DNA from 3 places in the Streptosporangium nanhuense genome. Region 1 is predicted to be linked to each of the others. Evidence: riboswitches for the same ligand, from Rfam matches in the RefSeq annotation. Region 1 holds a riboswitch; each other region holds the start of a gene.
What was found. Region 1 has a riboswitch for cobalamin ahead of AC5L38_RS34800 (hypothetical protein). Riboswitches for the same ligand answer to the same signal wherever they lie in the genome.
Positions count from the first base shown of each region.

Region 1 (6,559 bases):
GGCCAGTTCGGTCAACGCTCGGGCCATTTCCCGCTGAGTCCACAGCCGGTTACGCCGTTCGGCGCGTAGCCGTCGCGCCCAAGCTGGAACGTCGCGCATCGCGTTACCTCTGGAGATAGGGGTCTGCGTCTCTCCCTCAGTCTCCCCTATTCCCCTTCTGCTGAGCCTGTTACTCCTCTTCTCTCCCCTGGTCTCCCCTGTCCCGCCCTATCTCCGCGTGCTGGTGGGGCGCTGTCATGGGAGGACCGTGAAAAAGCGGAACCCGCAGGCGCGGTCACGCCGTACGGGTTCCTTGATCGCACAGAGAGGTGCGACCCATGGACAACTGTAGAGCCGTCCCGCCTGTCGTTGACGAGGCGACGGTGGAGAGCCAAGACAAGGCGCTGGCCGTGGTTCAGCGGCTTCTCACCGAGCGGGGAATCCGTGCTCACCGCCATCACACGATCAGCCTGGGGCTGTTCGCCAACAGTGAGGCCGCCTGGCCCGACCAGCCTCCGCTCCGATCGTGGATGGAGCGACACCCGCCGGAGCTGACCGTGAAGGGTCCGCAAGGCTGGCGCGTAGCCACGGTGACCATGGGTCCACGCTCAGGCTGCTACCTGGTGTCCATCCGTAACGGCGCCGATCTTCAAACCGTCAGGCAGGAACAGCCGGAAAAGGTGGTTGACCTGATCCTGGCCGCTCGTGGGATGTGACCGTGTACGGCTGGGTCATCCTGGGCGACGCGGCCATCAAGCGCGTCAACGGCCAAGAGATCATCATCACTGCCGGGAAGTCGGGCAACCTCGGGGCGGCCATCAGAGCGTGGGAGGACAACGAACGTCACCGGATGGCGTACGAACTGGGCAACCTCGGTCGCCTGGTCAATGACGCGTTGGACCGGCTACGACAGGCCAGGGACACCTGATGGCGGCTCGGGTAGGTCACTCCCGCTGTTGGTGACCATGTCATCCGGTGGCAACCCGACCCGAAGCACAGGGCCGCCAGGCCCGCGCATCGGAAGCGGGGCGGCAGAGGTGTTACTCCCACTATTCGAGTGTTCCTGATGAACATGAGCGGAGCAGCCGGCGCAATCCGAAGGACCCCGTAGGGGCCGCGTAGCGGTTGGGCCGGTGGTCGGAGCGGGCGGCAGTGCGTTCACGGTCGGCGCGGTGTTCGGTACGGCGGGCGGGCTGGTGCGGCGGGCGGCGGGGTCCGGCCATCCGCGCCGGGCGGGCGCGGGATGGGACCGGCCTCCAGGCCGCATGCCCGGCCCCGATGTCCGTCCGGCGCGGATGGGCGCGCCGCGCCGGACTGCGGCGCGAAGCGCTGACGCCCTGATGATGCAGATGAACCTACAACTTCTTCATCCCGAAACAACCAAGGTGTGATCAAGGTCGGCGCGCGTCAGTACGAACGCCTATAAGACGGTTCGTGAAAAACCGCTGAAGTTCACTACGGCTGGTCACATAGGGAACGAAGGAGGGCGCCGATGCTGCCCCAGCCGTAGTCGGCGACAGGCGAAGTGCGCGATCGTTACGGCCTAACTGGACGCTCACTCCCAAACGTCACAGGTCTGCGGGCCTCCAGCCTGTTGCATACATCTCAAAAGCCGCAATGGCTCTTTGCAGTCGCGGGCTCACGTCTTGGCCCGCGATATACTCCTTTAGCTGCTCAACCGCTATGGCTAGCTGGCCCTCGCCGCCAAAAACGGAAGTTAGCGCGCCCCAAGCAAGTTGGTCTTCGAAATTAATGACAACGCTCCCCAGCGAATTAGTCCGACTCGGGGAAAGGGCGGTTTCGAGAAGGCGAGCAGTCACTGCTGGAGTCATAGCGGACTCGATAGCAGGTTCACCCGATTCCGCATCACAATCAACGGACTGCACGACCGTGCGAAGCAATTCCCTCTCTGAGTGCAGAGTTTCTGCCGGAGCAGACTTGATGTACTCACGAATATCAACTCGCAGTACTTTTTCCATTTCTGGACTGATCATTTGACCTGCAGATTCCCTTTGTTTTCCTACAATAGACAGGAACATCAGGCGAGCGTATGGGCTTTGCGTCGCTTCATATATCGTCCGCGCTATCACGTCAACATCATCTGAGGCAACACGTTGCATTAGCTTCTTCACCGGCCGAAGAACCGTGTAGTCCCTACCGTAATCCAGCATCTTGGCCGACTCTTCACTGAAGCGGGGAAACAATCCCAGGAGAGCGATTACGACTGTCGGAATGTTGTTGTCATTGATCTCATCAACATGGGCAAGGAAACGGTCGAGCGCATCCTCCAAATAACGATCTGGAATCACGGAGAGGGCACTCGCAAACTCATGTTCATTTCCAGCAGCGTAAACAATCGAGTCGACATGCTTGCTCGGCGAAATGCCGGATGGTAGCTCTCGGTGAAGGTAATACTTCAGGACAGTTGAGTGGGCTACTCGCCGGTCACGTCGCCACTCCTGTAACGAGTCATTTCCGTGCCACAAGTTTTCCGTGTAAAGCTGAGCGGCAGGGAAGATGTACCTAATGAGGGCTCGACCTACATCGTAGGGTAGCTCTTTCTGTATAGCAGACACTTTCTCAGCGTCTGCCGTGAACGTATCCTGGTTGCGTGTACCAGTTTGCCAGTTAGAGACATTCGTCAGTGCGCCAACATTTTGAGCTATAAGATCGTGCGCAGTCGGTCGCATTACACGGATAGCTTCCAGTGCTATGAGATCCGAAAGAGAAACTTCATCGCCCGCAGATCGAACAGTGAGAGGGAGAGATGACAAGAACCTCTTCACATCTCTCACTGTGTTAAAAAGTGGCCTGACGACTTGCCAGAACACATCAGGAAAGCGGTCCTCACCGAGACTGGGCATCGCGATGTCGGCGAGAACCTCTAACATCCCAATCCTGAGAACCGACGCCAAAGCTTCATCTGCGGCCAGCGGTACTTCTACTGAGGTCTTTACGATCTTCTCTAGGTAAGCTGCACCGTCGAGACCTTCTTCGCCGAGGGCGTTTTCTACCACCTTTCTATCAAAACATAGAAGGTAAACTACGTTAGGAAAAGAGCCATTGAGTCGAACAAGCCTGAATAGATCGCGTATCTCCTGGCGCGTGAGCCGATCAATGTCATCGATAAGAACAATGATCCTTCCGTCCAGCTGACTCAAAGCATCAGAAATCTCAATTCTTTGCTCGTGGATGCTTGTATTGAGAGCCTGAGATACTCCCTCCGATGTTTTTTGAGCAACATCGATGATTGCTGCTGCTCCGGGTATGAATTTTAGAGGCGAGAGAGAGGCGGAGTATTTGTTGAACTTCTCGGCAATACTGGCAGTGGCATCTTTAAGCCGCTTCTTTCGGCTTCTTCCGCCGCTCAGCTGCCGAGCCATTTCATCAAAGAAGAAACGGATCAAGTAGTCGGTTCCCGAGAAAAACCATGGATTGAACTCAACGACTTGCACCGCTTCTTGTTCGCGCAGGATGTTGGCAGTTAGGTTCAGTAGCGATGTCTTGCCTGTTCCCCATTTCCCCGTGATTGCCACCACCGCGCCGCGTTCAACGTTCATGGCTTGCACTTCGTCAGCTATTGCAGTCGCTAAGAGCGACCGGTTCAGCAGGTCATCCTCGACGTTGAGAATCGGATCATCCCCTGCAAAGAGGGCGGATCGTCCATTGGGGGTGAGAATCGGCTCGCTCATAACGTCCACCTCGCTGGCTGGGGCCCGTACGTTGGTCGGCCTACCGTACTTCGTGATGAGCTTCGACCGACTCGTCCTAGTGGTCTTTGGTGCGTGGGCGGCGCTGGCCGCGACCGGCCGAAGAGCCGCAGCGCGGCCAGCGACCGCCCGACGCGCGCAGGCCGCCGCAGGCGGACTGCCTTGACCAAGTAATGAAAATCCTCGCGGATCGACCCGCCAACGCGTCTCGATCATGTAACTCAGGGACCTACAGGGCCGGTTGCCCAGACGTCCTAGCAGCTCAGAGTATTGATCACCTCAATGAGTCACTACGCCGAGCGCTCTCCCGCGAATAGTTGCCTTTGCGGTTGAACTAGTGGTAGTTGGTGTCGAACCACTTGGTCATCTCCAGCGGCGCCACCCCCTCGGCACCCCGGGCCATCGCGAAGTACGGATCCGCCGCCCCGGAAAACCGCTCAGGCACCGCGCCCACCAGCGCGATCGCATCCAGCACCTGGTCATACAGCGAGAACGTGTTGGACGGCACCGCATCCAGCCCCGCCCCCGACAGCTCCCGCCACACCCCTTGCCGCAACCCCGCGGCCGTCCCCTGAAGACCGGCGGCATCGACCCGCCCAGCCCAGTAATCCTCCGTCGCCCGCTTCAACTCGCGACGATCCCCGATACGGGGGTAACCCAAAACAGTCGTGGTGACCTTGCTCATGGCGTCCTTCCCTCGGCTCATGCCATGCCGACCCACGGCCGCGAGCGAGGACATGCGAAAGACGCATCCCAGGCCCTCCCACGAGGCCACGGATCACCGCACACCGGACGGCGCACGGGCGACTGGCAGGTCTTCGGACTCGCGGGCACCACACACAACCCCTACTGACCGTCGCTTCCCAGATGCGCACACACCCAGTGCCAATGACGGCGTTCGTTCCCACTCACCGCTGCGGGGCAGCCCCGGAATCACACCGGGTTCCCTCTTACGACTCCCGGCACCGCAACGGCGCCGGGAGAACCAACCGCGCCACGAGCATATGCCAGACACGCCCCCTCCAGCAGACCGGCCGGGCGGTCAGGGGATCCCGCCAATGGCAAGCCGGCAACACAGGCAGTCTCCTCGGCCTGCCCAATCCTGCCGAAGAGACCGCATTCCCCTGTCCGAGCGGCGCTACGCCGGAAGTGGCCACCTACTCACTGCGTCATCCACCCCGGCGGTTCAGTTGAGGTCGCCTTGCGCCACGTCTTCGCGACCTCCGCAGGGTTCTGCTGATGGAGGTTGCGGAGGAGCATTGTTGCCACGCGGACGAGATCGAGGAAATCCCGCCCTATAGGGATCCGGAGACCTTCCACAATTAATGCAAGGCCCTCCTCAAGTCGTTCTGATTCACTTATCGATTGGCCATTGACAACGCGGCCGGTGGCCAAGTCCACACGGGCAAGCATGCGCCTGACGTCCTTCGAACGCCGCCTGTCGGTGACCGGGCTCGCACTCGACGTGCGGCCGAGGGTCTGTCTCCCCTTGCGGTAAGCGGCGTGACCGGTTGCCGCGCTCCATCATCGTGGCCGCGACCGTCGACGGCCCACGCCGGTGTCGGGATGAACCGTCGATTCGACATACTCGAATTCCCGATGAGGAATCCGCCGATCAGCCAGGAAAGTCCATGAATCGAAACCCTTGACAAGATGTCTCGCATTTATCAAGGCTGTGATCAGGTACCAAATCGAAGAGGATTCGAGTTATTCGAATGGTGACGACAGAAATGGCGACGACGAGGAAGTCGTCGAGTACGACCAAGGCGTTCGAGCTGCTGTAGACGGTGGCGTCCGAGTGAACCGAACCAGCGCACATCGGCACCCGTGACGGGGGACGCGCCTCGCGCGCGGCCCCGAGGCCCGGAGCGGCACGAACGGACGCCTTGCTCAACGAAGAAGGAAGCGCAATGAGAGCAACAACTCGCAATCGCAGACGTCGCTCGGCCGTGGCGGCCCTGAGCATGGTCACCCTGGGGGCGTCTCTGCTCCTCGCCGCGACGCCGACCAGCGCGACGTCGGCCGCCGCGACGTCGGCCGCCGCGGACGGGCCCAACGCCTCGATCATCTTGGGCGAGGTCAACGAGGAGAACGGTCTCCGCCAGATCGAGGAGGGTGACGGCGCGACCGCACCCGTGACGGTCGGCGGGCGGAGCGCACGCAAGACCGTGCAGACCTCGGCACCGGCGCAGCACATGTACTTCCAGGTCGACGACGCGGTCGCCTTCGACGGCGCCTTCGTCGCGTGCCTGCAGGTCGAGTACTTCGACGAGGGCGGGGCCACGTTCCGCGTCCAGTACGACTCGACCAGCAGCGCGTACGCCGGGACGGGTTCGGTGAACCGCACCGGGTCGAACACGTGGAAGACGGCGGGCTTCGAGCTGATGGACGCCCGGTTCGCCAACCGCGAGAACGGCGGCGCCGACTTCCGCGTCGAGGCGGGCACGACCGGGGTGACCTTCCACAGCGTGAAGTTGACGATCATCCAGGAAGACGACGGCGTCACCCCGCCGTGCGCGGCCGCCGATCCCGAGCCGGAACCCACCCCCATCCGCTGGCGGCTCAAGTACGACGAGCCGTTCGACAAGAAGATCCGCACCGAGGCGAGCCCGTGGGTGCTCGACGACTACAGCGAGCCGGTCGACGACTTCAACGACGACAACGGCGACCTCTACCGCCTTCAGCTCGGTCCGAAGTTCGACGCGGCGATGGCGACCATGCGGACCTACCGGCAGGAGACCGAGTTCGGCAAGGACGGCTGGCTCACGGCGTCCCTCTCCACGCGTGAGAGCGGCGGGCGGGTCGACGACAGCTACACCGACACCGCCGAACGTCCGTCGATCAAGACGGAGAAGCTGGAGACCGCAGGC
Region 1 covers NZ_JCADBG010000023.1:110,563-117,121, forward strand. The annotation lists gene AC5L38_RS34780 (NsdA family TPR-like regulatory protein) at 1-99, opposite strand, end outside; gene AC5L38_RS34785 (hypothetical protein) at 318-695, shown strand; gene AC5L38_RS34790 (hypothetical protein) at 698-907, shown strand; gene AC5L38_RS34795 (KAP family P-loop NTPase fold protein) at 1,548-3,671, opposite strand; gene AC5L38_RS34800 (hypothetical protein) at 4,024-4,374, opposite strand; cobalamin riboswitch at 4,482-4,694, opposite strand; gene AC5L38_RS34805 (hypothetical protein) at 5,600-6,559, shown strand, end outside.

Region 2 (6,559 bases), on a different contig from region 1:
ACGGCCCTCGCCGGCCGGTCCTCCCGGGCCGCCCCGATGACCGGTCACGCCCTCCGAGCCGGTCACGCCCTCCGAGCCGGTCGCGCCCTCCGAGCCGGTCGCGCCGGTCGCACTGGTCGCACTGGTCGAGTTTGCCGAGCCGGTCGAGTTTGCCGAGCCGTGCCCGCCGCCGGAACCGGCCACGCCGACCGAGCCAGAACCGGCCACACCGGCCACACCGGCCGGACCGGCGTCTTCCGCCGGGGTGTCCGCCCGGCCCAGGACCTCGGCGGTCACCTCCCGCGCCGCCGACGGGTCCCAGCCCCGGTGCTCCATCGCCTCGACCAGGGCGCGGGCCAGGGTCTCGGCCTCGTCGACGCCGATCCGTCCCGCGCTGCCGTCCTCGGCCAGGCCGAGGGCCTCGCGCAGCCCGACGAGCGCCTCGCTGCCCGCCCACATCTGCCGGGCGCGGAGCATGGCCAGCACCAGGTCGACGCGCGGCTGCCCCTCGGGGGCGGCCCCCAGCACATGCAGGCCGTCGCGGATCTGGACGTCCTTGACCTCGCACAGCCAGCCGTCGATGTGCAGCAGGAAGTCGTCGAACTCGGCGTCGTGCGGGCGGTCGGCGACGCCGAGGTCGTGGTCGAGCCTGGCGGCCTGGATCAGTGTCCAGATCTGGGCGCGGATCGCGGGCAGCTTGGCCGGGTCCATCGCCGCGATGGAGGCGTGCTCGTCGAGGAGCTGCTCCAGCCTGGCCATGTCCCCGTAGCTGTCGGCGCGGGCCATCGGCGGGACGAGGTGGTCGACCAGGGTGGCGTGGGCGCGGCGCTTGGCCTGGGTGCCCTCGCCGGGGTCGTTGACGAGGAAGGGGTAGATCAGCGGCAGGTCGCCGAGCGCGGCGTCCGGGCCGCAGGAGGCCGACAGGCCCGCCGACTTGCCGGGCAGCCACTCCAGGTTGCCGTGCTTGCCCACGTGGACCATGGCGTGCGCGCCGAAGCCGTCGGCCAGCCAGCGGTAGGCGGCCAGGTAGTGGTGGCTGGGCGGCAGGTCGGGGTCGTGGTAGATCGCGATGGGGTTCTCGCCGAAGCCGCGCGGCGGCTGCACCATGACCACCACGTTGCCGGAGCGCAGCGCGGCCAGCACGATCTCGCCCTCCGGGTCGCGCGACCTGTCCACGAACAGCTCGCCGGGCGCCGGACCCCAGTGCTCCTCCATCCGGGCGCGCAGGTCCGCGGGCAGGGTGGCGTACCACTCGGCGTACCGGCTCGCCGCGATGCGCACCGGGTTCCCGGCGAGCTGCTCCTCGGTGAGCCAGTCCTGGTCCTGCCCGCCCGCGGCGATCAGCGCGTGGATGAGCGCGTCGCCGTCCTGCCCGGTCACCCCGGGCAGCTCGTCCTCGGCGCCGATGTCGTAGCCGCGCTCGCGCAGCGCGGCCAGCAGCCGTACCAGGCTGGCCGGGGTGTCCAGGCCGACGGCGTTGCCGATGCGGGCGTGCTTGGTGGGGTAGGCCGACAGCATCAGCACCAGCCGCCGCTCGGCGGGCGGGATGTGCCGCAGCGCGGCGTGGCGCACCGCGATGCCCGCCACCCGCGAGGCCCGCTCGGGGTCGGCCACGTAGACGGTGAGCCCGTCCTCGTCGATCTCCTTGAAGGAGAACGGCACCGTGATGATCCGCCCGTCGAACTCCGGGATCGCGACCTGGGTGGCGGCGTCCAGCGGGGACAGGCCGTCGTCGTTCTCCTCCCAGGAGGCCCGGCTGCTCGTCAGGCACAGGCCCTGCAGGATCGGCACGTCCAGCTCGGCGAGCGCGCCGACGTCCCAGGCCTCGTCGTCCCCGCCCGCCGACGCGGTCGCCGGACGGGTGCCGCCCGCCGCGAGCACGGTCACCACCAGGGCGTCCACCGTACGCAGGACCTCCACCAGGCCGGGCTCGGCGGTGCGCAGGGAGGCGCAGTACACCGGCAGCGCCCGCGCGCCCGCGTCCTCGATCGCCGAGCAGAGCGCCTCGACGAAGGCGGTGTTCCCGGCCACGTGGTGGGCCCGGTAGTAGAGAACCCCGACGACGGGCCCGTCGTGTCCCTCCTGGTCTCGCGCCTCGCGCTCCAGCGTCCCCCACGTGGGGGTGGGCTCGGGCGCGGCGAACCCGTGGCCGGTGAGCAGCAGCGTGTCGGACAGGAAGTGGTGCAGCTCGGTCAGGTTGGCCGGGCCGCCGTGGGCGAGGTAGGCGTGCGCCTCGGCGCAGACCCCGCCGGGCACGGTGGACAGCTCCATCAGCTCGGCGTCGGGCGCCTGTTCGCCGCCGAGCACGACGACGGGCCGGGGACCGGCGAGCAGGGCGTCCAGCCCCTCCTCCCAGGCGCGGCGCCCGCCCAGCAGGCGTACCACGACCAGTTCGGCGCCCTCCAGCAGCGGCGGGAGGTCGTCGGCGGTGAGCCTGGCGGGGTTGCCGAGCCGGTAGTCGGCGCCGCTCGCGCGAGCGCTCAGCAGGTCGGTGTCGGAGGTCGAGAGCAGGAGGATCACGCGCCACACTCCAGGAGAGGAAGGGCGGTACGGCCCAGGGGCGCCACGGCGTGGCGGGAGGACAGGCGGGAAAACGGCGATGCCACGGCATGGCGGAGGAACGGCGACGCCACGGCATGGCGGGGGGACGGTGCCGCCACGGTGTGGCGGTCGAGCGGCGAAAAGCGCGCGGCGTGGCGGGGGAACGGCGATGCCACGGTGTCCACGATGTACGCGGTGTCCACGATGTCGCGGGGGAACGGCGAAGAGCGCACGGAGCTTCCTCCCTCGGGGTCCTCGCCCCGGGTCGTCGTCGGCCGCGACGGCTGGAGTCTCCTGGCTCCCGGATCGGTGCTCACCCCGGCCTTCCCGCCCGTCGTCGGACAGTGGCCCGGGTGGGGTTCGCTCCCCGGTTACAGTGGCGGGACCGCGCCGGAATCACACCGGCTTCCTCCCTTTGCCGTCGCCACCGATGACACTACGGCAGTCCGGTTCGTTGCAAGAAACTGGCATTAACATCCTTCGAGTGTCCATTGCCGACTTTTCCGGACGATCGCGACTCGACGCGTGCCCCGGGGCGCTCCAGGTCCATGCCGCCGCGGACGGCGGCCTGGCCCGCGTCCGCGTGCCCGGAGGTCGCCTCACCCCCTCCCAGCTGCGCGAACTCGCCGAAGCCGCCTCGGCGTACGGCGGCGGCGTCATCGAGCTGACCTCCCGCGCGAACGTCCAGGTACGCGGCCTCGGCCCGGAGGACCCGGACGGCGTCACGGACAGCGGGAGGGGGAGCGGGTTCGCCGCGCGCATGGCGAAGGCGGGCCTGCTGCCCTCGGCGACACACGAGCGGATCCGCAACATCCTCGCCTCCCCGTTGACCGGACTGGACGAACCGGCCGGGTCAGCCGATCCAGCCGTACCGACCGGGCCGACCGATCCGGCCGGATCGGAGCATCCGCGCGGCGGCGGGATCGTCGACGTCACACCGCTGATCAGCGAGCTGGACCGGCGGCTGTGCGCCCGTCCCGCCCTCGCCGCCCTGCCGGGGCGCTTCATGTTCGCCCTCGACGACGGCCGGGGGGACGTGGCCGGCCTGGGCGCCGACGCGGGAATCCTGCCCACCGGACCGGACGAGGCCGCGCTGGTCCTCGCCGGGACCGACACCGGCCTGCGCGTCCCGCTGGACGGAGCCGTGACCGCCCTGCTCGCCGCCGCGGAGGCGTTCCTCGACGAGCTGGCCGCCCGGGACGTCACCGCCTGGCGGATCGCCGAACTCCCCGACGGCCCCTCCCTGATCGCCGCCCGGGTGCGAACCGCCCTCGGGGTCTCCGGTACGCCCCCCTTCGCCCCGGTGAGAACGCGGGTCGTGACCCTCGGGCCGGTCGGCGTCATCGGGAGTACGGACGGAACGGGAAACGGGAACGGCGACGAAGGCGCGAGAGTCGCGCTCGGGGTGGCGATCCCGCTGGGGCGGCTCACCTCCGAGCGGGCGCTGCTGCTCGCGGACGCGGCCTCGGGCGGGGAGATCCGGCTCACACCGTGGCGTGGCGTGGTCCTGCCCGGCCTGGACCGCGCCGAGGTCGCGGGCACGGCCGCCCGCCTGGAGGCCGCCGGGCTGGTCGTCGACCCCGCCTCGCCGTGGATCGGTGTGACGGCCTGCACCGGCCGTCCCGGCTGCGCCAAGTCCCTGGCCGACGTCCAGGCCGACGCCGCCGTCGCGACAGCCATCGGCGCGGCCCCGCCGTCCGGGAGCGGGCGGGGCACCGGTACGCTCCCCGTGCACTGGGCGGGCTGCGGCAGGCGCTGCGGCCGTCCGAGGGGGCGGGTCGCGGATGTCGTCGCCACCGGTGACGGCTACCGCCTGGAGCTGGACGGCACCGGCCTGACCTGCTCCGGCATCGAGGAGACCGCGGCCGCGCTGGCGGCCGCCAGAGGGGAACTGTGATCGACTACGTCCGCGACGGCGCGGAGATCTACCGCCGCTCCTTCGCCACCATCCGCGCGGAGGCCGACCTTTCCGGCCTGCCCGCCGACGTCGCCCGGGTCGCGGTCCGCATGATCCACGCCTGTGGGATGGTCGACCTGGTGAGCGATCTGCGCTGGTCACCCGGGGTCGTGGCCTCGGCGCGCGAGGCGCTCCTCGCGGGCGCGCCGGTGCTCTGCGACGCCATGATGGTCGCCTCCGGGGTGACCCGGCGGCGTCTGCCCGCGGGCAACGAGGTGGTCTGCACCCTCGGTGACCCCCGGGTGCCGGAACTCGCCGCGGAACTGGGCACGACCCGCAGCGCCGCCGCGCTGGAGCTGTGGCGCGACAGGCTCCAGGGCTCGGTGGTCGCGATCGGCAACGCGCCGACCGCGCTGTTCCGGCTGCTGGAGATGGTCGAGCAGGGCGCGGGCCGCCCGGCCGCCGTCCTCGGCGTCCCGGTCGGCTTCATCGGTGCCGCCGAGTCCAAGCAGGCCCTCGCCGAGCACCCGGCGAACCTGGAGTACCTGGTCGTGGACGGACGGCGGGGCGGAAGCGCGATGACCGCCGCCGCGATCAACGCGATCGCGAGCGAGGAAGAATGAGTGACGACGTGACCGGACGCGTGACCGGACGGCTGTGGGGCGTGGGACTCGGACCCGGTGACCCCGAACTGGTGACCGTCAAGGCCGCCCGCCTGATCGGCGAGGCGGATGTGATCGCCTTCCACAGCGCCCGCCACGGCCGGAGCATCGCCCGCTCGGTGGCCGCGCCCTACCTGCGGGAGGGACAGGTCGAGGAGGCGCTCATCTACCCGCTCACCACCGAGACCACCGACCACCCGGGCGGCTACCAGGGGGCGATCGACGACTTCTACGCCGCCTGCGCGGTGCGGCTGGCGGCCCATCTGGACGCCGGGCGCGACGTGGTGGTGCTGTGCGAGGGCGACCCGCTCTTCTACGGCTCGTACATGCACATGCACAAGCGCCTGTCGCACCGCTACGTCACCGAGGTCGTGCCGGGCGTGACGTCGGTGAGCGGCGCCTCGGCGGTCCTGGGACGCCCGCTGGTCGAGCGGGACGAGGTCCTGACCGTGCTGCCCGGAACGCTCCCGGCGGAGGTGCTCGCCGAGCGCCTGGCGTCCACCGACTCGGCGGCGGTGCTGAAACTCGGCCGTACGTTCACCAAGGTCCGTGACGCGCTGGCCGAGGCCGGACGGCTCGACGAGGCCTGGTACGTCGAGCGCGCCACCACCGGGCAGCAGCGCCTGGCCCCGCTCGCCGAGGTCGACCCCAGCAGCGTCCCGTACTTCTCGCTGGCGCTGATCCCGAGCCCCGTCAACGCGGCGGGCCCCGCGCCCGTCACCGGGGCCGGGAGCGTGAGCGACGTGAGGGCGCGCGGCGAGGTGGTCGTGGTGGGGCTCGGCCCCGCCGGGCGGCCGTGGCTGACTCCGGAGGCGCAGGAGGCTCTGGCCGGTGTCGACGAGCTCGTCGGGTACGGCCCCTACCTGGACCGCGTCCCGCCCAACCCGCGCCAGCGCCGCCACCCCACCGACAACCGGGTGGAGGCCGAACGGGCCGCGCACGCGCTGGAGCTGGCAGCGGCCGGATCGAGGGTGGCCGTGGTCTCCTCGGGCGACCCCGGGGTGTTCGCGATGGCCAGCGCGGTGCTGGAGGTGGCGTGCGAGCCGAGGTTCGCGGACGTGCCGGTACGGGTGCTGCCCGGCCTGACCGCGGCGCACGCGGTGGCGAGCAGGGCCGGTGCGCCCCTCGGCCACGACTACTGCGTGCTGTCGCTGTCGGACCTGCTCAAGCCCTGGGACGTGGTCGCCGGGCGGATCAGCGCCGCGGCGAAGGCCGACCTCGTCCTGGCGATCTACAACCCGGCGTCGAAGAGCCGTACCTGGCAGGTGGCCGCGGCGCGGGACCTGCTGCTGGAGCACCGGGCGCCGGAGACCCCCGTGGTCGTCGGCCGCGACGTCGGCGGGCCCCGGGAGAGCATGACCGTCACCACCCTGGGCGACCTGGACCCCGACGCGATCGACATGCGCTGCCTGCTGCTGGTGGGCTCGTCCACCACGCGGGTGGCCGAGCGGGGTGACGGCAGCCGGGTGGTGTTCACCCC
Region 2 covers NZ_JCADBG010000017.1:211,546-218,104, reverse strand. The annotation lists gene AC5L38_RS29885 (cobaltochelatase subunit CobN) at 1-2,499, opposite strand, end outside; cobalamin riboswitch at 2,786-2,958, opposite strand; gene AC5L38_RS29880 (ferredoxin-like domain-containing protein) at 3,005-4,417, shown strand; gene AC5L38_RS29875 (precorrin-8X methylmutase) at 4,414-5,040, shown strand; gene AC5L38_RS29870 (precorrin-2 C(20)-methyltransferase) at 5,037-6,559, shown strand, end outside.
Region 2: linked by a shared signal. The riboswitch ahead of AC5L38_RS29885 (cobaltochelatase subunit CobN) and the one ahead of AC5L38_RS34800 (hypothetical protein) in region 1 are both predicted to bind cobalamin.

Region 3 (6,559 bases), on a different contig from region 1:
GGGCAGAAGGGCCTGCGGATCCAGCATCTGCTGGCGGCCTGCGTGGACGAGTTCTCCGAGAACGAGGACCTGCCCAACACCACCAACCCCGACGACTGGGCCCGCATCTCCGGCAAGAAGGGCGAGCGGATCGTCTACATCCGCACCCTCGTGACGGGCAAGCAGGGCACCGAGGCCGGCCGCTCCATCGACACGGTGGCCAACACCGGCCAGTACCTGTAACCACCTGTAGCCACGGGTGACCGGCGGCGCGGCTCTCCTCGTGAGAGCCGCGCCGTCGCTGTCTTTCAAAACTTTCACTGATATTTGGCGATTAGTGAGCCTTAGTCCTTTTTGTCCCCTTTTCTTGGTAGTTCCGTACCTTCTTTCACACCCGTCCCGTAAGTGAAAGGAAATAGACAGCCGCCCCTGGGAACCCAACTGATCGAGATGCCGTCCAAGTGGCGTGCGTGAACATTCCGGCCCGGCCGCCCGGTGAACGGCACGGGCTCCCGCGAGGCGCTTCGGGGAAGTGGCCGCCTCGCCGAGCTCGACCTCCTGCGCTTCCTCGCCGCCATCGCGGTGCTCGCCTTCCACTACTTCATCGCCTTCGCCTCGGTGTGGGGCGAGCGCCCGGCCGAGCTGTTCCCGGCGATCTCCACCGTCTCCGGGCTCGGCATCCTCGGCGTCGAGCTGTTCTTCATGATCAGCGGCTTCGTGATCCTGATGAGCATCTGGGGGCGGGGCCTGGGGGCGTTCGCCCTCTCCCGGCTGGTGCGGCTCTTTCCCGCCTACTGGGTCAGCGTGGCCGTCACCGCCGCGGTCTACGGGCTGACCGCCGCCACGGCCCTGGACCCCAAGCTCAGCCTCGGCGAGTACGGGGTCAACCTCACGATGCTCCAGCGGGCCTTCGGCGTCTACGACGCCAACGGCGTCTACTGGTCGCTCTGGGTGGAGCTCCGCTTCTACGTGCTGATCTCGATCCTGGTGATCATCGGGGTGACGCTCAACCGCTGCCTGGTCTTCATGGGCGTCTGGCTGCTGGCGGCCGGGTTCTTCACCGGGAGCGAGGAGGCCTGGGTCGATCTCGTGGTCATGCCCAAGTACGCGGCGTACTTCGTCGGCGGCATGGCGTTCTTCCTGATGACGAGGTTCGGTCCCAGGCTCGTCCTGTGGTGCCTGGCGGGGATCAGCGGGGGCCTGGCCGTCAACGCGGCGCTCGACCGGGTGGCCGGGCGGATCGAGAACGTCGGCTACGCCGCGATGCCCGTGCCCGAGTGGGCCGTGGTCGCCACCGTGGTGGGTTTCTACGCCCTCATGGCGATGGTGGCACTCGGCTGGCTGGGGTGGCTGCGCTGGCGCGGCCTGGTCGTCCTGGGGGCGCTGACCTACCCGCTCTACCTGTTCCACACCCCGGCCGCGGTGCTGATCGTCCCCGCCCTGCGGGACGTGCTGCCGCCCGCGCTGACCGCGCTGGTCACCGTGCTGGCCGCGATGGCGTTCTCCTACCTGGTGTACCGGGTGGCCGAGCGCCCGCTTCAGGAATTCGTCAAGTCCAGGAGGCGGAGAAGGGGCACATCCCCGCCCTCGTCACAGTTCCCCGCGCTCTCCTCGATCCCCCTCTCAACGGGCGAAAAGGCTTCGGTGCCATAACTGTCCGACCACCGGGCATAGTGAAGGGTCTAGGGTCGGGAATAGATACCACGGAGAGAAACAGTCCCTGACGAACAGAGGGTGCGCATGACGGTACGGCGGGTGATGGGCATCGAGACCGAATACGGCATCTCCGTGCCCGGACAGCCGGGGGCCAACGCGATGGTGACCTCCTCTCAGGTCGTGAACGCCTATCTGGCGGCCTCGGCCGCCAGGGCACGGCGCGCGCGATGGGACTTCGAGGAGGAGAACCCGCTGCGGGACGCACGGGGGTTCGACCTCGCGCGGGAGGTGGCCGACCAGAGCCAGCTGACCGACGAGGACCTCGGCCTGGCAAACGTGATCCTCACCAACGGGGCCCGGCTGTACGTCGACCACGCCCACCCCGAATACTCCACGCCCGAGTGCACCAATCCCCGGGCGGCGGTGATCTGGGACAAGGCGGGCGAGCGGGTGATGCACGACGCGGCGGTCCGCGCCTCGGCGATGCCGGCCAACGCCCCGATCCAGCTCTACAAGAACAACACCGACAACAAGGGCGCCTCCTACGGCTGCCATGAGAACTACCTCATGCGCCGGGCCACCTCGTTCGCCGACATCGTCAGGCACCTGACGCCGTTCTTCGTCTCCCGGCAGGTCGTCACCGGCGCGGGCAAGGTCGGCATCGGCCAGGACTCCCGGGGCGAGGGCTTCCAGATCAGCCAGCGGGCCGACTTCTTCGAGGTCGAGGTGGGCCTGGAGACGACGCTCAAGCGGCCGATCATCAACACCCGGGACGAGCCCCACGCCGACCCGGAGAAATACCGCCGCCTGCACGTCATCATCGGCGACGCCAACATGTCGGAGATCTCGACCTACCTGAAGCTGGGATCGACCGCGCTCGTCCTGGCCATGATCGAGGACAACTACTTCACCCGCGACCTGGCCGTGGACAACCCCGTCCAGGCCCTGCGCGCGGTCTCGCACGACCCGACGCTGAAGTACGAGATCGCCATGCGCGACGGCCGCAAGCTGACGGCGGTGCAGCTGCAGATGGAGTACCTGGAGCTCGCCCGCAAGTACGCCGAGGAGCGCAGCGCCAACGGCCTGGACGAGCCCACCAAGGACATCCTGGAGCGCTGGGAGTCGGTCCTCACCCGCCTGGCGGAGGACCCGATGCAGCTGTCCCGGGAGCTCGACTGGGTGGCCAAGCTGGAGCTCCTGGAGGGCTACCGCACCCGTGACGGCCTTCCCTGGTCGCACCCGCGCCTGCAGCTCGTCGACCTCCAGTACTCCGACATCCGTCCCGACCGGGGGCTCTACAACCGGCTGGTCGCCCGGGGCCGCATGCAGCGCCTGGTCACCGAGGAAGAGGTCCAGCGGGCGATCGAGGTGCCGCCCAACGACACCCGGGCCTACTTCCGCGGCCGTTGCCTGAGCCAGTACAGCGAGTCGGTGGCCGCAGCCTCCTGGGACTCGGTCATCTTCGACATCCCCGGCCGCGAGTCGCTGCAGCGCGTCCCCACCCTTGAGCCGCTGCGCGGCACCAAGGCCCACGTGGGCGAGCTGTTCGACCGCTGCCGTACCGCCGCGGAGCTGGTGACGGCGCTGACCGGCGAGCAGTGACCTCCTGAAAGGAGGGGGCGGCCCGGCCGGGCCGCCCCCTCCTTCGGCGTGCCTGGACCCCACGCTGACCGGATCCCGGCAAACCGGACACTCGGATTGACGAGGGACGGAGAACCGGGATACGTTCCGGGTGTTTTGTGGCGGTGCGAGGGAAATCCGGTGAGATTCCGGTGCGGTCGCGCCACTGTAACCGGCTCCCCGGAGCCGGAAGCCAGGTCACACTCGGCCGCCACCGACCTACGAAAAGGGACGCGTCAATCCCGGAGGAGGTAGCCGTGAGCCAGATCTCGGCACCGCACGTTCAGCCCATCCCATGGCCCTCGCTCACCCGCTGGCTGCTCGCCGTACCGGTGCTGCTGCTCCTCGCCTACCTGGTCACCTTCGACCAGGGAGCGATCTCCCAGGCGGGAAACTACCTGCACGAACTCATGCACGACGGGCGTCATCTGCTCGGCGTTCCGTGCCACTGAGCCACAGGTGATCACCAAACTCATCGTCCGGGGCCTCGTCGCCGGACTGCTCGCAGGGCTGCTCGCGGCCGTCTTCGCCTACACCGTCGGCGAACCGCGCATCGACCAGGCCATCGCGCTGGAGGAGGCGGCCGCCGCGGCCGCCGCCCCGGCCGGATCACACGACGACACCGGTGCCGCCGCCCACTCCCACGACGAGGAGGAGGCCCTGGTCAGCAGGGACGGCCAGCGCTTCGGGCTCTTCCTCGCCCTCGGCCTGTACGGCCTGGCGGTCGGAGGGCTGTTCTCCCTCGTCTACGCGGCCGTACGCGGCCGGGCGGGGCCCCGCTCGGAACCGGTGCTCGCGGTGAGCCTCGCCGCCGCCGCGTTCACCTCCGTCGTCCTCATCCCTTTCGTGAAATATCCAGCCAACCCGCCGGCTGTCGGCGACCCGGAGACCATCAACCAGCGCACCGTGCTCTACCTGGTCGCGGTGGTCATCGGGATCCTCGCCGTCGCCGCGGCCGTCGCCGCCTACCGCTACGCCTCGCGGAGCGAGCCGTGGGTGCGCTGGCTGTCGGCGGGCGCCACCCTCCTGGTTCCCGTCGTCGCGGCCTGGATCCTCCTGCCGGAGATCTCGGAGGTGCCCCAGGGCTTCCCCGCCGACCTCCTGTGGGACTTCCGGGTCGCCTCCATCGGGACACAGGTGGTCTTCTGGGCCGGTGTCGGCGCGCTGTTCGCCTTCGCCGCCCGCAGGCGCGGCCCGGTGTGACGACCCCCTCGGGGGTCACCCGCCTGCTCCTGGTCTGCCACGCCTCCACCTCGGCAACGGTACGGGCCGCGTTCCCGGGTGACGAACCACTCGACGAACGCGGCCTGCGCCGGGCCGAGGGGATGGCGCGGGACCTCGGCCCGGGACCCGCGGCCTGCCCGGCCGAGCTGCGCTGCGTCCAGACGGCGGCGGCGCTCGGCCTGCGGGCCGAGCGGGATCCGCTGCTGGCCGACTGCGACTACGGCCGCTGGAGCGGGATGACGCTCGGCGAGGTCGAGGCCGCCGAGCCCGAGGCGCTCGCCTCCTGGCTCGGCGACCCCGGCGCGGCGCCGCACGGCGGGGAACCGGTCACCGCGCTCCTGGCCAGGGTGTCCGGCTGGCTCGCCGCCCGCGCCCCCGGCAGGGCCGTCGCGATCACCCACCCGGCGGTCATCCGCGCCGCGGTCGTCCACGCCCTCGGCGCCCCCGCCCGGTCGTTCTGGCGCGTCGACGTCGCGCCACTGGCCCGTGTGACGCTCACCGGGCGCGGCGGGCACTGGCGGCTCAGCTACTTCCCATGACGGTTCGCCGACGGTTCGAGCACCCGGCGACCCCTTGACTCGACTGACCCGACGAGACGGACAGGAGATCCCGAAGGTGCGTGACTCCCGCTATCCCTTCACCGCGATCGTGGGGCTGGAGGACCTGAAACTCGCGCTGATCCTCAACGCGGTCTCCCCCCGCGTCGGGGGAGTGCTGGTCAGGGGGGAGAAGGGCACCGCCAAGTCCACGGTCGTGCGGGCGCTGGCCGCGCTCCTGCCGCCCGTCGAGGTGGTGGCCGGCTGCCGCTTCTCCTGCGACCCCGCCGCCCCCGACCCCGGCTGCCCGGACGGGCCGCACGAGGCCCGTACGGGAACGGAGCCCCAGCCCGGTGAAGCTCAGCCGGACGGAGCCGAGCCGGGCGGGGCGCGGGACGGCGCCGCGCGGCCCGCCCGCCTGGTCGAGCTGCCCGTCGGCGCCTCCGAGGACCGCCTCGTCGGCTCCCTCGACATCGAGCGCGCCCTCACCGAGGGCGTGAAGTCCTTCGAACCCGGCCTCCTGGCGAGCGCCCACCGGGGCGTCCTGTACGTGGACGAGGTCAACCTCCTGCACGACCACCTGGTGGACCTGCTGCTCGACGCCGCCGCCCTCGGCACCTGCTACGTCGAGCGCGAGGGGGTGTCGGTGCGGCACGCGGCCAGGTTCCTGCTGGTCGGGACGATGAACCCCGAGGAGGGAGAGCTGCGCCCGCAGCTGCTCGACCGCTTCGGGCTGACCGTGGAGGTCCGGGCCTCGCGGGAGCCGTCCCAGCGGGTGGACGTGGTACGGCGCCGCCTGGCCTACGAGACCGACCCCGACGCCTTCGCCGCCGCCTGGTCGGACGAGGAGCGGGCGCTGGCCGCGCGCATCGCCGAGGCGCGTGCCAGGGTGCCCCACGTCGTGCTGCCGGACGCGGCGCTGCTCAGGATCGCCACCGTCTGCGCGGGGTTCGAGGTGGACGGGCTCCGGGCCGACCTGGTCACCGCCGGTGCGGCGATCGCGCACGCCGCCTGGCAGGGCCGCGCCTTCGTCACCGCCGACGACGTACGGGAGGCGGCCAGGCTCGCGCTCCCGCACCGCCGCCGCCGCGACCCCTTCGACGCGCCGGGCCTGGACGAGTCCAAGCTCCAGGACCTCCTGGACCGGATTCCCGACGACCCCGAGGAGCCCGACGACCCCGGCGGCCCCGGCGGCCCCGGGGGCACCGACCCCGACGGGGGGCCGGACGGACCGGCGCCCGACGGCGGCCCCGAGGCCGAGGACGCCACCTCGGACGGCCGGGGCGACTCCGGCGGGGACGCCCCCCGGTCCGGGACCCAGGAGGGCCCGGACGTCCCGGGTGGTCCCGGGCCCGGGACGGGAGAGTCCCCGGACTCCACCACCACCTCCGCCGCGAACCCCGGTGAGGCGCGGGAGGCGGCCGGGGGAGCACCGGCCCGCGAGCGGACCTTCGACGCCGAGCCCGGGGGCAGGACCCGGTTGTTCACCGTCCCCGGCGTCGGCGCCGGAGCACCCGGCCGCCGGTCGCGCGCCAGGACGCCCC
Region 3 covers NZ_JCADBG010000015.1:51,816-58,374, forward strand. The annotation lists gene arc (proteasome ATPase) at 1-222, shown strand, start outside; gene AC5L38_RS26910 (acyltransferase family protein) at 475-1,632, shown strand; gene dop (depupylase/deamidase Dop) at 1,720-3,237, shown strand; adenosylcobalamin (AdoCbl) riboswitch at 3,362-3,495, shown strand; gene AC5L38_RS26920 (CbtB domain-containing protein) at 3,513-3,707, shown strand; gene AC5L38_RS26925 (CbtA family protein) at 3,715-4,458, shown strand; gene AC5L38_RS26930 (histidine phosphatase family protein) at 4,455-5,018, shown strand; gene AC5L38_RS26935 (VWA domain-containing protein) at 5,095-6,559, shown strand, end outside.
Region 3: linked by a shared signal. The riboswitch ahead of AC5L38_RS26920 (CbtB domain-containing protein) and the one ahead of AC5L38_RS34800 (hypothetical protein) in region 1 are both predicted to bind cobalamin.